DNA from 2 places in the Pseudomonas sp. LBUM1645 genome. Region 2 is predicted to be linked to the other one. Evidence: riboswitches for the same ligand, from Rfam matches in the RefSeq annotation. Region 2 holds a riboswitch; the other holds the start of a gene.
What was found. A riboswitch is a leader RNA that binds a small molecule or an ion and turns the genes downstream of it on or off. The one in region 2 is predicted to bind cobalamin.
Positions count from the first base shown of each region.

Region 1 (5,720 bases), 920 kb from region 2:
GCGGCGACACTCAACAACGCCACACTCATTGACTCACTCCCCAATAATTTTCATACAGCAGCTCACTGAGTGGACGCGCCTGCGCCCAGCCTTCGAGTACCAGCATCGGCGCCGGATAGAATTCCTTGACCGGGCCGAGACAAAGAACGGCCAACGGCTTGGCTCCGGCGGGCAAACCCAGCAAGTCCGCCAGTGCTTGCGGCTCGAACAGCGAGACCCAGCCCATGCCCAATCCTTCAGCGCGGGAGGCCAGCCAGAGGTTCTGGATCGCGCAGGACAACGAGGCCATGTCCATTTCCGGCATCGTGCGGCGGCCGAAGATGTGACGCTCGCGATCGTCCATCAGCGCAGCGACCAACACCTCGGCGCAGTCGTTGATGCCTTCGACTTTGAGCTTCATGAATTCGTCGGTGCGCTCGCCGAGGGCTTCGGCGGTGCGGATGCGTTCTTCTTCCACCAACAACTGGATCTTGCCGCGCAGGGCTTGATCACTGATGCGGATGAACCGCCAGGGCTGCATCAGGCCGACACTCGGCGCCTGATGCGCGGCTTCGAGCAGGCGCCGCAGTAACTCGGGCTCGACCGTGCCGCCGCTGAAATGACGCATGTCACGGCGTTCGCCGATGGCGCGATAAACCGCTTCGCGTTCAGCCTCGGAAAATGCGTTGTCAGTCATGGCCTCTTCGCGAGCAAGCTCGCTCCCACAGGGTTCGTGTGATCCATTGTGGGAGCGAGCTTGCTCGCGATGGCGGCCTCAAGGTCAGGCGCAAACAATGCGGCTACAGCAGTTGGATTGGACGGGAAATAAAAATGCACATAAGAGGCAGTCATCCGCCCCTCACGATAAACCGCCTCCGCCCCTCGCCCGCCGTTAGGGCTCAAGCCACGAGCAATCGGCTCAAGCTCGGTACTGGTCAGCGAGTGGTGATAGGTGTGCCCGCGCAACGAACCTTCCGGCAACTCGACTGCCTGCAACGCCAGCGCGGCCAGACGCTTTTGCATCACCGCATCCCCGGCCAGCAAGCCGACCAGTTCAGCGCGAGTGCCCTCGACATCGGTCAACGAATCGAGCAGATAAAGCATGCCGCCGCACTCGGCCAACAATGGTTTACCTGCCGCATGGTGAGCGCGGATTGCGGCCAGCATCGTAGTGTTCTGTGACAGCGCCACATGATGCAATTCGGGATAACCGCCCGGCAGATAGAGGCTGTCTGCCTCCGGCAATTGCGTGTCACGGATCGGCGAGAAAAACAGCAACTCAGCGCCCATGGCGCGGAGCAGATCCAGGCTTGCGCCGTAAGTGAAGGCGAACGCTTCGTCACGGGCCACAGCAATCCGCACACCAGCCAGCAACGGCTCGGCAACGATCACATCAGGCGCGGCGAATTCCACCGCTGGTGGCAGCGCGACCTCGCAGCTGCTGGCCAGTGCATCGGCCGCCGCATCGAGACGCAGATCGAGATCGTTCAACTCACTGGCCTGAACCAACCCGAGGTGCCGACTCGGCAATTCGATACCGGTTTCCCGGGACAAAGCGCCGTACCAGCGCAAACCTTCAGTGAGGCTGCCTTCCAGTAACTGCGCGTGACGCAGGGTGCCGACGCGGTTGGCCAGCACACCGGCAAACGGCAAGTCCGGCTGATAACGCGCCAGCCCCAACGCCAGTGCGCCAAAGGTCTGCGCCATGGCAGTGCCGTCGATCACACCCAGCACTGGCACACCGAAATGCCGCGCCAGATCAGCACTGGACGGAGTGCCGTCAAACAACCCCATCACGCCTTCGATGAGGATCAGATCGGCTTCGCCTGCGGCCTCCCACAACAGCCGACGACTTTCCTGCTCGCCGACCATCCACATATCCAATTGATAAACCGGCGCACCGCTGGCGCGCTCGAGAATCATCGGGTCGAGAAAATCGGGGCCGCACTTGAACACGCGAACCTTGCGCCCCTGATTGCGATGCAAACGGGCCAGTGCGGCGGTGACGGTGGTCTTGCCCTGACCGGAGGCCGGCGCGGCAATCAATACCGCCGGGCAATGACGATGGCTATTCATAAAGTGCAGCTCACAACTCGACGCCTTTTTGCGCTTTGATCCCGGCCTGGAATGCGTGCTTGATCACGCCCATTTCGGTGACGGTGTCGGCCAGTTCGATCATCTCCGGCTTGGCGCCGCGACCGGTGACCACCACGTGCTGCATCGGCGGACGGGCCTGCAAGTCGCTGAGCACTTGATCGAGATCCAGATAACCGTGCTTGAGTGCGATGTTCAATTCATCCAGCACCACCAGGCCGATCGACGGGTCACGCAGCAATTCGCACGACACCGCCCACGCGGCTTCAGCGGCGGCGATGTCACGCTGGCGATCCTGGGTTTCCCAGGTGAAGCCCTCGCCCATCACATGAAAACGCACCTGTTCCGGGAAGCGCCGGAAGAACAGTTCTTCGCCGGTGCTGCTGCGTCCTTTAATGAACTGCACCACGCCACACTGCATGCCGTGGCCCATGGACCGGGCGAGCATGCCGAAAGCCGAGCTGCTTTTACCTTTGCCGTTGCCGGTCAGCACCAGCAGCAGGCCACATTCATTCGGGGAGTTGGCAATGCGTTCGTCGATCACGGCTTTTTTGCGCAGCATGCGCGCCAGATGACGTTCGTCACGATCAGGGGTATCAGTCATGGGGGAGCTCTCCGTTGAGGCTGGATAACGGCGGGCAGGCACAAGAATAGACGGCAAAAAGCCTGGCATCGCCCACCGTGATGCCGCTGGATGGATCAGGCCGGTCTCCGGGCTCATGAGCGGCGTTTTGCCTGACTGCGCGCCTTCCCATGTCGACAGTCGACACAGTGGCTCAAGGCGCAGTCTTCACTCATTTACCGTTGCGGGGGCAGCGCCGGGATCATGGCTCTTCGTCGCTTGAAGAGAGTCACTCACCGGCTTCCCTGTTTCACTCTGTCGACCAAGGTCACAGAGCACCTGAAACAAGCCGCGAAGGTTAGAGGGTTGGGGATGGAGCGTCAATTGAAGACGGGCAGCGTGCGAGCGAATAACTGCCGTCGATCAATTATCTGACGCCAATCTTGTGCCACACTCTCAGCAGTGATATCAAAGAGCCACAACCTCACAACACAATAACAAGGGTGAGCCACATGCAAGGCATGATCATCAGCAATCCGAAGCTGGAATTCCTGCGCCCGGTGCTGGAACGCTGGTTTGACTGTATCGACCGCTACAACGCCGTGCGCGGCGATAACGACACGCCTTACTGGTTCGACGAAAAAGCCAACCTGAGCCTGCTGTCCGCCGCGGCCTGGATGGCGGAAATGGTCACGCTGCAACAAACACCGACCCGTAAACAGACCGAAGAAGGCGAACGCAATGGCCGCGCCGATCTGTTTATCGCGACCAGCGAAGAACGCGCTTACCTTCAGGCGACCCAGCGCTGGCCACGCGTCAACAGCCTGAACCTGACTCAAGCATTGCAGGACATCACCAGCGATGCCAAACGCATCAGCTACGCCAGCGACCTGAAACTCGGCTGCCTGTTCGTTGCGCCACAAAAAGCCCAACAAAGCGCCACCCCGGAAGAACTCCAGGACATGGTCGACGATCTGCAAAAGGAACACACCTGCGCGGTCGCCTGGTACTTCCCCTATGCCTATCGCAAGTTGCGCAACGAAGCCGGCAACTATCACCCCGGCATTGCCGTGCTGTTCAAGGAAGCCCGCGGCTGACGGTTGAACCATCGCGCACCTGCGCTTCTCTACTGATTAGGTCAATGCATTCATAGGGAAGATCAGCATGCGCAAGCCCCAGCTCGCTCTCGTCATCGTGCTCGCCGGAGGGCTTGCCGCCTGTGGTGAAAACGCCAGGCTGCAAGTCTCCGACGGCACCGGCCCGTCGCCCAAGCTGCCAGAACCGAACAAAACCCTGATCCCGACGATGAACATCGCCCCGGCGATCGGCTGGCCGGACGGCACGAAACCCATCGCTGCGACAGGGACTCAGGTGGCGGCTTTTGCCGAAGGTCTCGATCACCCGCGCTGGCTTTACGTGTTACCTAACGGCGACGTGCTGGTGGCCGAAACCAACGCACCACCCAAACCCGATGACGGCAAAGGTATTCGTGGTTGGGTCATGGGCAAAGTCATGGGCCGTGCCGGCGCCAAAGTACCGAGCCCGAATCGCATCACGCTGCTGCGGGACAAGGACCACGACGGCATCGCCGAAACCCGCACAGTGTTCCTGGAAAACCTAAACTCACCCTTCGGCATGACCTTGGTCGGCAATGACCTGTACGTCGCCGACACGGATCGCTTGCTGCGTTTCCACTATGAAAACGGCGAGACGGCGATCAAGTCGCAGCCGATGAAGGTGATCGACTTGCCGGGCGGTACGCTGAATCACCACTGGACCAAAAACGTCATCGCCAGCAAGGACGGCAGCAAGCTGTACGTCACGGTGGGCTCCAACAGCAACGTGGCCGAAAACGGCATGGACAAGGAAGAAGGTCGCGCGGCGATCTGGGAAGTAGATCGCGCCACCGGCAACCATCGGATCTTCGCCTCGGGGATTCGCAATCCAAACGGCCTGGCCTGGGAACCTCGGAGCGGCGCATTGTGGACGGCGGTCAACGAGCGCGACGAAATCGGCAGCGATCTGGTGCCGGACTACATCACTTCAGTGAAGGACGGCGGGTTCTACGGTTGGCCTTACAGTTATTACGGCCAGCACGTCGACATCCGCGTCGAGCCGCAAAACCCCGACCTGGTGGCCAAGGCCATTGCTCCGGATTACGCGGTCGGCCCGCATACCGCATCGCTGGGCTTGACGTTCGCTGAGGGCAACAGACTGCCGGCGCAGTTCAAGGAAGGGGCATTCGTCGGCCAGCACGGCTCGTGGAATCGTAAACCGCACAGTGGCTACAAAGTGATTTTCGTGCCGTTCGCGGGAGGCAAACCGACTGGGCAACCGGTCGATGTGCTCACAGGTTTCCTCAACGCAGATGAGAAAGCCATGGGCCGGCCGGTAGGCGTGGTGATTGATCAGCAGGGGGATTTGTTGGTGGCGGATGACGTGGGCAATAAGGTGTGGCGCGTGTCAGCGGCCAAGTAAAAGTCAAAAGATCGCAGCCTGCGGCAGCTCCTACAGGGCGTACACCATCCACTGTAGGAGCTGCCGCAGGCTGCGATCTTTTTCAATAGGCGCCTACCTTTTGCGGCACAGCGTCAATCCATCACCTATCGGCAACAACGACAGATCCACACGCGAGTCATCCTTCAAGGCGCGATTGAGCGCCTGGATGGCTCGGGTGTCTTCGCTCTCGGGATTGTCCTCAAGCACCCGTCCGCTCCACAGCGTGTTATCAAACACCGCCAGACCGCCGACGCGCAGCAGACGTAATGCGTGCTCCAGATAGCGTGGGTAGTTGGCTTTGTCGGCATCGATGAAGATCAGATCGAATGGCGCTTGCTGATCCAGCTGAGCCAGGGTTTCCAGCGCGGGCGCCAGACGCAGATCAATCCGCTCGGCAAGCCCTGCTTCCTGCCAGTAACGGCGCGCGGTGGCGTTGTAGTCACCGGGTATGTCACAGCAGATCAGCGAGCCGTCATCCGGCAATGCAGCTGCCATGCACAAGGCGCTGTAACCGGTAAAGGTACCCACTTCCAGCAGACGCTTGGCGCCGGTGAGTTTCACCAGAAGCGCGAGGAACTGACCTTGC
Region 1 is NZ_CP166811.1:5,181,534-5,187,253, forward strand. Features, by position in the region: gene cbiB (adenosylcobinamide-phosphate synthase CbiB) at 1-29, opposite strand, end outside; gene bluB (5,6-dimethylbenzimidazole synthase) at 26-676, opposite strand; gene ACA079_RS23375 (cobyrinic acid a,c-diamide synthase CobB) at 673-2,055, opposite strand; gene cobO (cob(I)yrinic acid a,c-diamide adenosyltransferase) at 2,066-2,677, opposite strand; cobalamin riboswitch at 2,759-2,993, opposite strand; gene ACA079_RS23385 (hypothetical protein) at 3,148-3,732, shown strand; gene ACA079_RS23390 (PQQ-dependent sugar dehydrogenase) at 3,800-5,113, shown strand; gene ACA079_RS23395 (O-methyltransferase) at 5,207-5,720, opposite strand, start outside.
Region 1: linked by a shared signal. The riboswitch ahead of cobO (cob(I)yrinic acid a,c-diamide adenosyltransferase) and the one ahead of cobW (cobalamin biosynthesis protein CobW) in region 2 are both predicted to bind cobalamin.

Region 2 (5,720 bases):
CAGGTGCAGTTCGGCGCTGTTGACCACTTGTTCGGCGCGATGGCCATCCAGCACGGCGGTCGGCACCAGGGAGCCGGCATAGATGATCACCGGGCAGCTGCGAATCAGCCGTTGGCCTTTGACGGTGATCAGTTCCGGGTCGCCGGGACCTGCGCCAATGAAGTAGACGGTCATCGTCGGTTCCTGTGAGAAAAAGGGGCTGGGCAAGGCTTCAGATGAAGATTGCTCATGATCGAAGGCGGGGATTATCGGGGATTTTATGCAGCGCCGGCCAATGCCATGGTGGCCTGGGCATATTTTTGTCGTGATATCAGCAATTTTGCCGGTGCCTGGGCCAGGTGTTCGGCCAGGGCCAGGGCGGCACTTTCCGCGACGCCGTAGCAGCCGGTGCGTTCGAATGCGATGTCTGAACGATGGCTGAGTTGCGGTTGATAGACGGCCAATTGTTCGCAGCTGAAATACTGCAATGGTAACGCAAGCTGTTCGGCCAATTCGATCAAGCCAGGCTCTTCGCGCTTCAGGTCGATGCTGGCCAGGGCCTTGATCTGGTGAAGTTCGATTTTATGAGCCTGTAACGCCTGATCGAGCAGCGCCCGCAGCGTGCTGACAGGGCAGCCGCGCTGGCAGCCCAGGCCGACCACTAAAGTCGGCGCTGTGCTGATCTCAGTCATGCGTGGTATTGACTATCGCTTTTGCGGCGGAACAACCAGGCACTGATCAGGCCCAAGGCCAGCCAGAATGCCACGTTGGTCAGCTGCGAAGCGATTTTGAACTGAGCTTCCAGGGCTTCTGGAGCCATCATCGAGTGGACTTCCGGTTGTGGTGCGCCGATCACATGAGGAACAGCCAGGATTGCCACGCCGAGCACTCTCATCAGCCAGTGACGACTGAACACGATCAATGCGATGCCGACCGCGGTGGAGGCAGCCGTGCCGATCCACCAGATCTGCCGCTGCGCCAAATCAGCTGCGGCAGTGCCCGGCAGCTCGGGCGGCAGACCGAGGGTCGGTGCCAGCACGAACGTGGCGTAACCGGCCAGGCCCCAAAGCAGGCCTTGGGAGGTTTTGGTCGGTGCGCGCAAGGTGTAGAGACCGGCGAGCATCAGGGCGAAACCGACAGCGACCACCAGATTGCCACCTGTGGTGGACAGCACGCGCTGCCAGCCGTCTTCCGGTTCCCAGGCTTCGGCGTCGTGGGTGTGAGCGGCGACAGCGCCCGGGGCGTGTTCGTGAACTTCAACAGCGGCGGGCTCGGATTTTTCGTAGGTCTCGGCCTGCAAAATCAGCGGAGCCACCCAGAAGCTTTGCAGCAGGGTCAGCAACAGGGCGGCCAGCAGCCCGGTGAACCCTGCGGTTTGCGCAATACGCTTGATCATGTCAGCAGGTCTCAATGGCACGGGAATGCAGAGCTGTGGCGGGTATCGTGAGCGGCGTTGTGCACCGCTTCGATGTGCGAGAAACCGGCGAAATACACAAGGCACGCACCCAGGATCGACGCGCATGCGGCGGCGGTCAGGCGTTGAGTCAGGGTAGTGGTGGTGCTGGCGGTGCTCTTATCGGTGTTGCTGCCGGTGCTGCTGATGATCGACATGGCGCTTCCCTCTGGTCTGTCAGCGGGTGATATAGAGCGCATGGAAGACCCCTGCGAGTCGGGCACGCAGAGGTTCAAACAGCGCCCGCCCACCGCGGGTTTGTTATTCAGTGATCGTAATGGTCACTTTGTGTTGCGGGCCGGTCTCCGGGCTCACGAGGGGCGCAGGCTTTCGCCTTGACCTGCAAGCATCACCTTCCCATGCCGAACTGCTGGCACAGTGGATCTGACGCTTCGCTCGCTTACCGTTGCGGGGGCAGCACCGGACTGACATGACTTTAGAGTAAAGCACATGATTCACCGGTTTCCCGTTTCACCCTGTGAAGGGCACCCGTAACAAGGCGTGTAGGAGAGCATGGGCGGGGGCGGAGAGTCAATTGGCATGGGTTCTCAACTCGGGACTGAGGCGCGTCAATCGCGGGCAAGCCTTGCTCCTACAGGACGGCGGCGCTCTTGTAGGAGCAAGGCTTGCCCGCGATAGCGTCCTGAGGGTCGGCACAAGACATTGACCCGCCCCCACACGATGCGTAGCCTTGCGCTTTCGAGGTTCTTCGGCGTTTGTCGAAGCTAAGAAGGGAACGCGGTCGATGCCGCGGCTGCCCCCGCAACTGTGAACGGTGATGTTCGCTGCCACGCCACTGCAAACCCTGTGCAACGGGTTCGCGGGAAGGCGCAGCGAATGCCAGGCCCACAAGCCCGGCACACCGTCAGCCAGGAGACCTGCCTCGAAACGAATTCTCACTACAACCGGGCGGGGTGATCCGGTGGCGAAATCTTCCGCGCGCCTATGCAGCAGCGGTCGTCGTCCCGTATGCCCGCCACCTTGCCAAAGGGCATCCGATGAAAACACTGGCCAAACTCCCCGTCACCATCGTTACCGGCTTCCTCGGCTCGGGCAAAACCACCTTGCTGCGGCACATGCTCGACAACGCTCAGGGCCGTCGCATTGCGGTGATCGTCAACGAGTTCGGCGAGCTGGGCATCGACGGCGAAATCCTCAAGCAGTGCTCCATCGGCTGCACTGAAGAAGAAGCCAACGGCCGCGTCTACGAGCTGGCCAACGGCTGCCTGTGCTGCACCGTTCAGGAAGAATTCTTCCCGGTGATGCGCGAATTGGTCGCCCGTCGCGGCGACCTCGACCACATCCTCATCGAAACCTCCGGCCTGGCCCTGCCAAAACCGCTGGTGCAAGCCTTCCAGTGGCCGGAAATCCGTAGCGCCTGCACCGTTGACGCGGTCATCACCGTGGTCGACAGCCCAGCGGTCGCCGCTGGCACCTTCGCCGCGTTCCCGGACCAGGTCGATGCCCAGCGCAAACTCGACCCGAACCTGGACCACGAATCGCCGCTGCACGAGCTGTTCGCCGACCAACTGGCCAGCGCCGACCTGGTGATCCTCAACAAGGCCGACCTGATCAGCCCTGAAGACCTGGCCCGTGTTCGCCTGGAAGTCGCTGAAGAACTGCCGCCTGCGGTGAAAGTCATCGAAGCCAGCAGCGGTCGCGTGCCACTGGACGTGCTGATCGGCCTCGGCGCCGGCTCCGAAGAACACATCGACAGCCGTCACAGCCATCACGATCACCACCATGAAGGCGAAGACGATCACGACCACGATGCCTTCGACTCCATCTCCATCGAACTGCCGCAAGCCGACGAAAGCCTGCTGCTGGACGCGCTGACCCAACTGGTGGTCCAGCACGGCATCCTGCGCGTTAAAGGTTTCGCGGCGATCCCGAACAAACCGATGCGCCTGCTGATCCAGGGCGTGGGTACACGTTTCGACAAGCACTTCGACCGTCAGTGGGGCGCCGATGAAGCGCGCACCACGCGTCTGGTGTTGATCGGTCAGGAACTGGACGCCACTCTGCTTGAAGCGCAATTGCGCGCTGCGCTCAGCGTTTAAGCCATGCACCTGCTCAGGACCCAGCCCGGCGGTTTCGTGTCGGATGACAACATTGCCGACCTTGGACAAACCCCCGCCGAGCTGGTGATCCTGTGCAGCGGCGACTCCAGCCTCGCGCTGCTCGCCGAAGCCGCGCAGCAGTTGCCCGACGATTACCCGAGCGTGCGCCTGGCCAACCCGATGCAGGTGCAGAACCACGCGTCGGTCGACCTGTATGTCGACGAAGTGCTGCGCCACGCCAAGGTCATTTTGATTTCGCTGCACGGTGGCATCGCCTATTGGCGTTACGGCGTCGAGCAACTGGTCCAACTGTCGGAGCGCGGCGTGCAGCTGATTCTGGTCCCCGGCGATGACCGCCCGGACCCGGAACTCAGCGAGCTAAGCACGGTGGGTGCGGAAGACCGCGATCGCCTCTGGCAGTTTCTGCGTCAGGGCGGCATGAGCAATGCCCTCGATTTTTTCCACTGCCTCGCCAATCGTTGGCTGGATCGCGACTACGCCTGGGCCGAGCCGCAAACCCTACCGCGCACGGCGATTTACCATCCGCATAAAAGCCCCGCTGAACTGAGGGATTGGCAAGCCGACTGGCAGGCCGGTCAACCGGTTGCGGCGGTGCTGTTCTACCGCTCGCATTTGCAGGCGGCGAACACCGGTTTCATCAATGTTTTCTGCCAGCGTTTGCAGGCGGTAGGGTTAAACCCTTTGCCGATTGCCGTGGCCAGTTTGAAAGAGCCCGGCTGCCTGACCGTGGTCGAGGACCTGTTGGACGAAGTCGAAGCCGGCGTGATTCTTAACACCACCGGTTTTGCGCAATCCAGCCCCGAAGCGCCGCACCTGCGACCGTTTCGCCGCAACATCCCGGTGATCCAGGCGATTTGCGCCCAGGACAACGAACCCGGTTGGCGCGCCAGCGAACAGGGCCTCGGTCCGCGTGATCTGGCGATGCACATCGCGCTGCCGGAACTGGACGGGCGGATCATCAGCCGACCGATCAGCTTCAAGGACCTGGCCTGGCGCAGCGAGCGCAGCCAATCCGATGTGGTCTGCTATCGACCACAACCGGAACGCATGGATTTTGTCGCCGAACTGGCGCGGCGCTGGATTGATCTGGCGCGAGTGCCCAACGCTGAAAAACGCATCGCCCTGATCCTCGCCAACTACCCGACCCGTGACGGGCGTATCGGTAATGGTGTCGGCCTCGACACGCCGGCCGCGGCGCTGAACATCCTGCGTGCGCTGCATAAAGAAGGTTATCCGCTACCCGCCGAGTTGCCGGACAGCGGCACCGCGTTGATCCAGCAATTGCTCGGCGGCGTCAGCAACGACCTCGACACCCTCGACCAGCGCCCGTGTCAGCAAAGTCTGTCGATGGACGACTACCTGCTGATGTTCAACGCCTTGCCCGAGTCCAATCGCCAAGCCGTGCTGGAACGTTGGGGCACGCCTCAAAGCGATCCGATGTGCCGTGGCGGCCGAATGATGATCGCCGGGCTGCGCTTTGGCCTGACCTTCGTCGGCATTCAACCGGCGCGCGGTTACCAAGTCGATCCGAGCGCGGTGTATCACGATCCGGACCTGGTGCCGCCTCACGGTTATCTGGCGTTCTATTTCTGGTTGCGCAACACCTACGGCGCCCACGGCGTGATCCACGTCGGTAAGCACGGCAACCTCGAATGGCTGCCGGGCAAAGGCGTCGGGCTGTCCGAGAATTGCTGGCCAGATGCGCTGCTCGGGCCGTTGCCGAACATCTATCCGTTTATCGTCAACGATCCGGGCGAGGGCGCCCAGGCCAAGCGCCGTACGCAGGCGGTGATCATCGATCACCTGATGCCGCCGCTGACCCGCGCCGAAACTTACGGCCCGTTGCGCAACCTCGAATTACTCGCCGACGAGTATTACGAAGCGCAAATGCTCGATCCGCGTCGTGCCCGGGAATTGCAGCGCGACATCCTGCAACTGGTGCGTGACACGCACATCGACCGCGAACTGCAACTCGACGAGAAACTCGACAGTGATGCCGATGCAGCGATCTGGTTGCCGCGTCTGGACACCTATTTGTGCGACTTGAAAGAGTCGCAGATCCGCGACGGCCTGCACATTTTCGGCGAATCGCCGACCGGGCGTTTGCGTATCGATACGTTGTTGGCGTTGTTGCGTATTCCGCGTGGCGATGGGCGTGGTGCGCAATCGAGTCTGCTGCGGGCCTTGGCCAAGGCGTTCACGTTGGG
Region 2 is NZ_CP166811.1:4,263,207-4,268,926, reverse strand. Features, by position in the region: gene cobM (precorrin-4 C(11)-methyltransferase) at 1-174, opposite strand, end outside; gene ACA079_RS18980 (cobalamin biosynthesis protein) at 258-671, opposite strand; gene ACA079_RS18975 (CbtA family protein) at 668-1,375, opposite strand; gene ACA079_RS18970 (CbtB domain-containing protein) at 1,387-1,590, opposite strand; cobalamin riboswitch at 1,712-1,940, opposite strand; cobalamin riboswitch at 2,118-2,332, shown strand; gene cobW (cobalamin biosynthesis protein CobW) at 2,431-3,492, shown strand; gene cobN (cobaltochelatase subunit CobN) at 3,496-5,720, shown strand, end outside.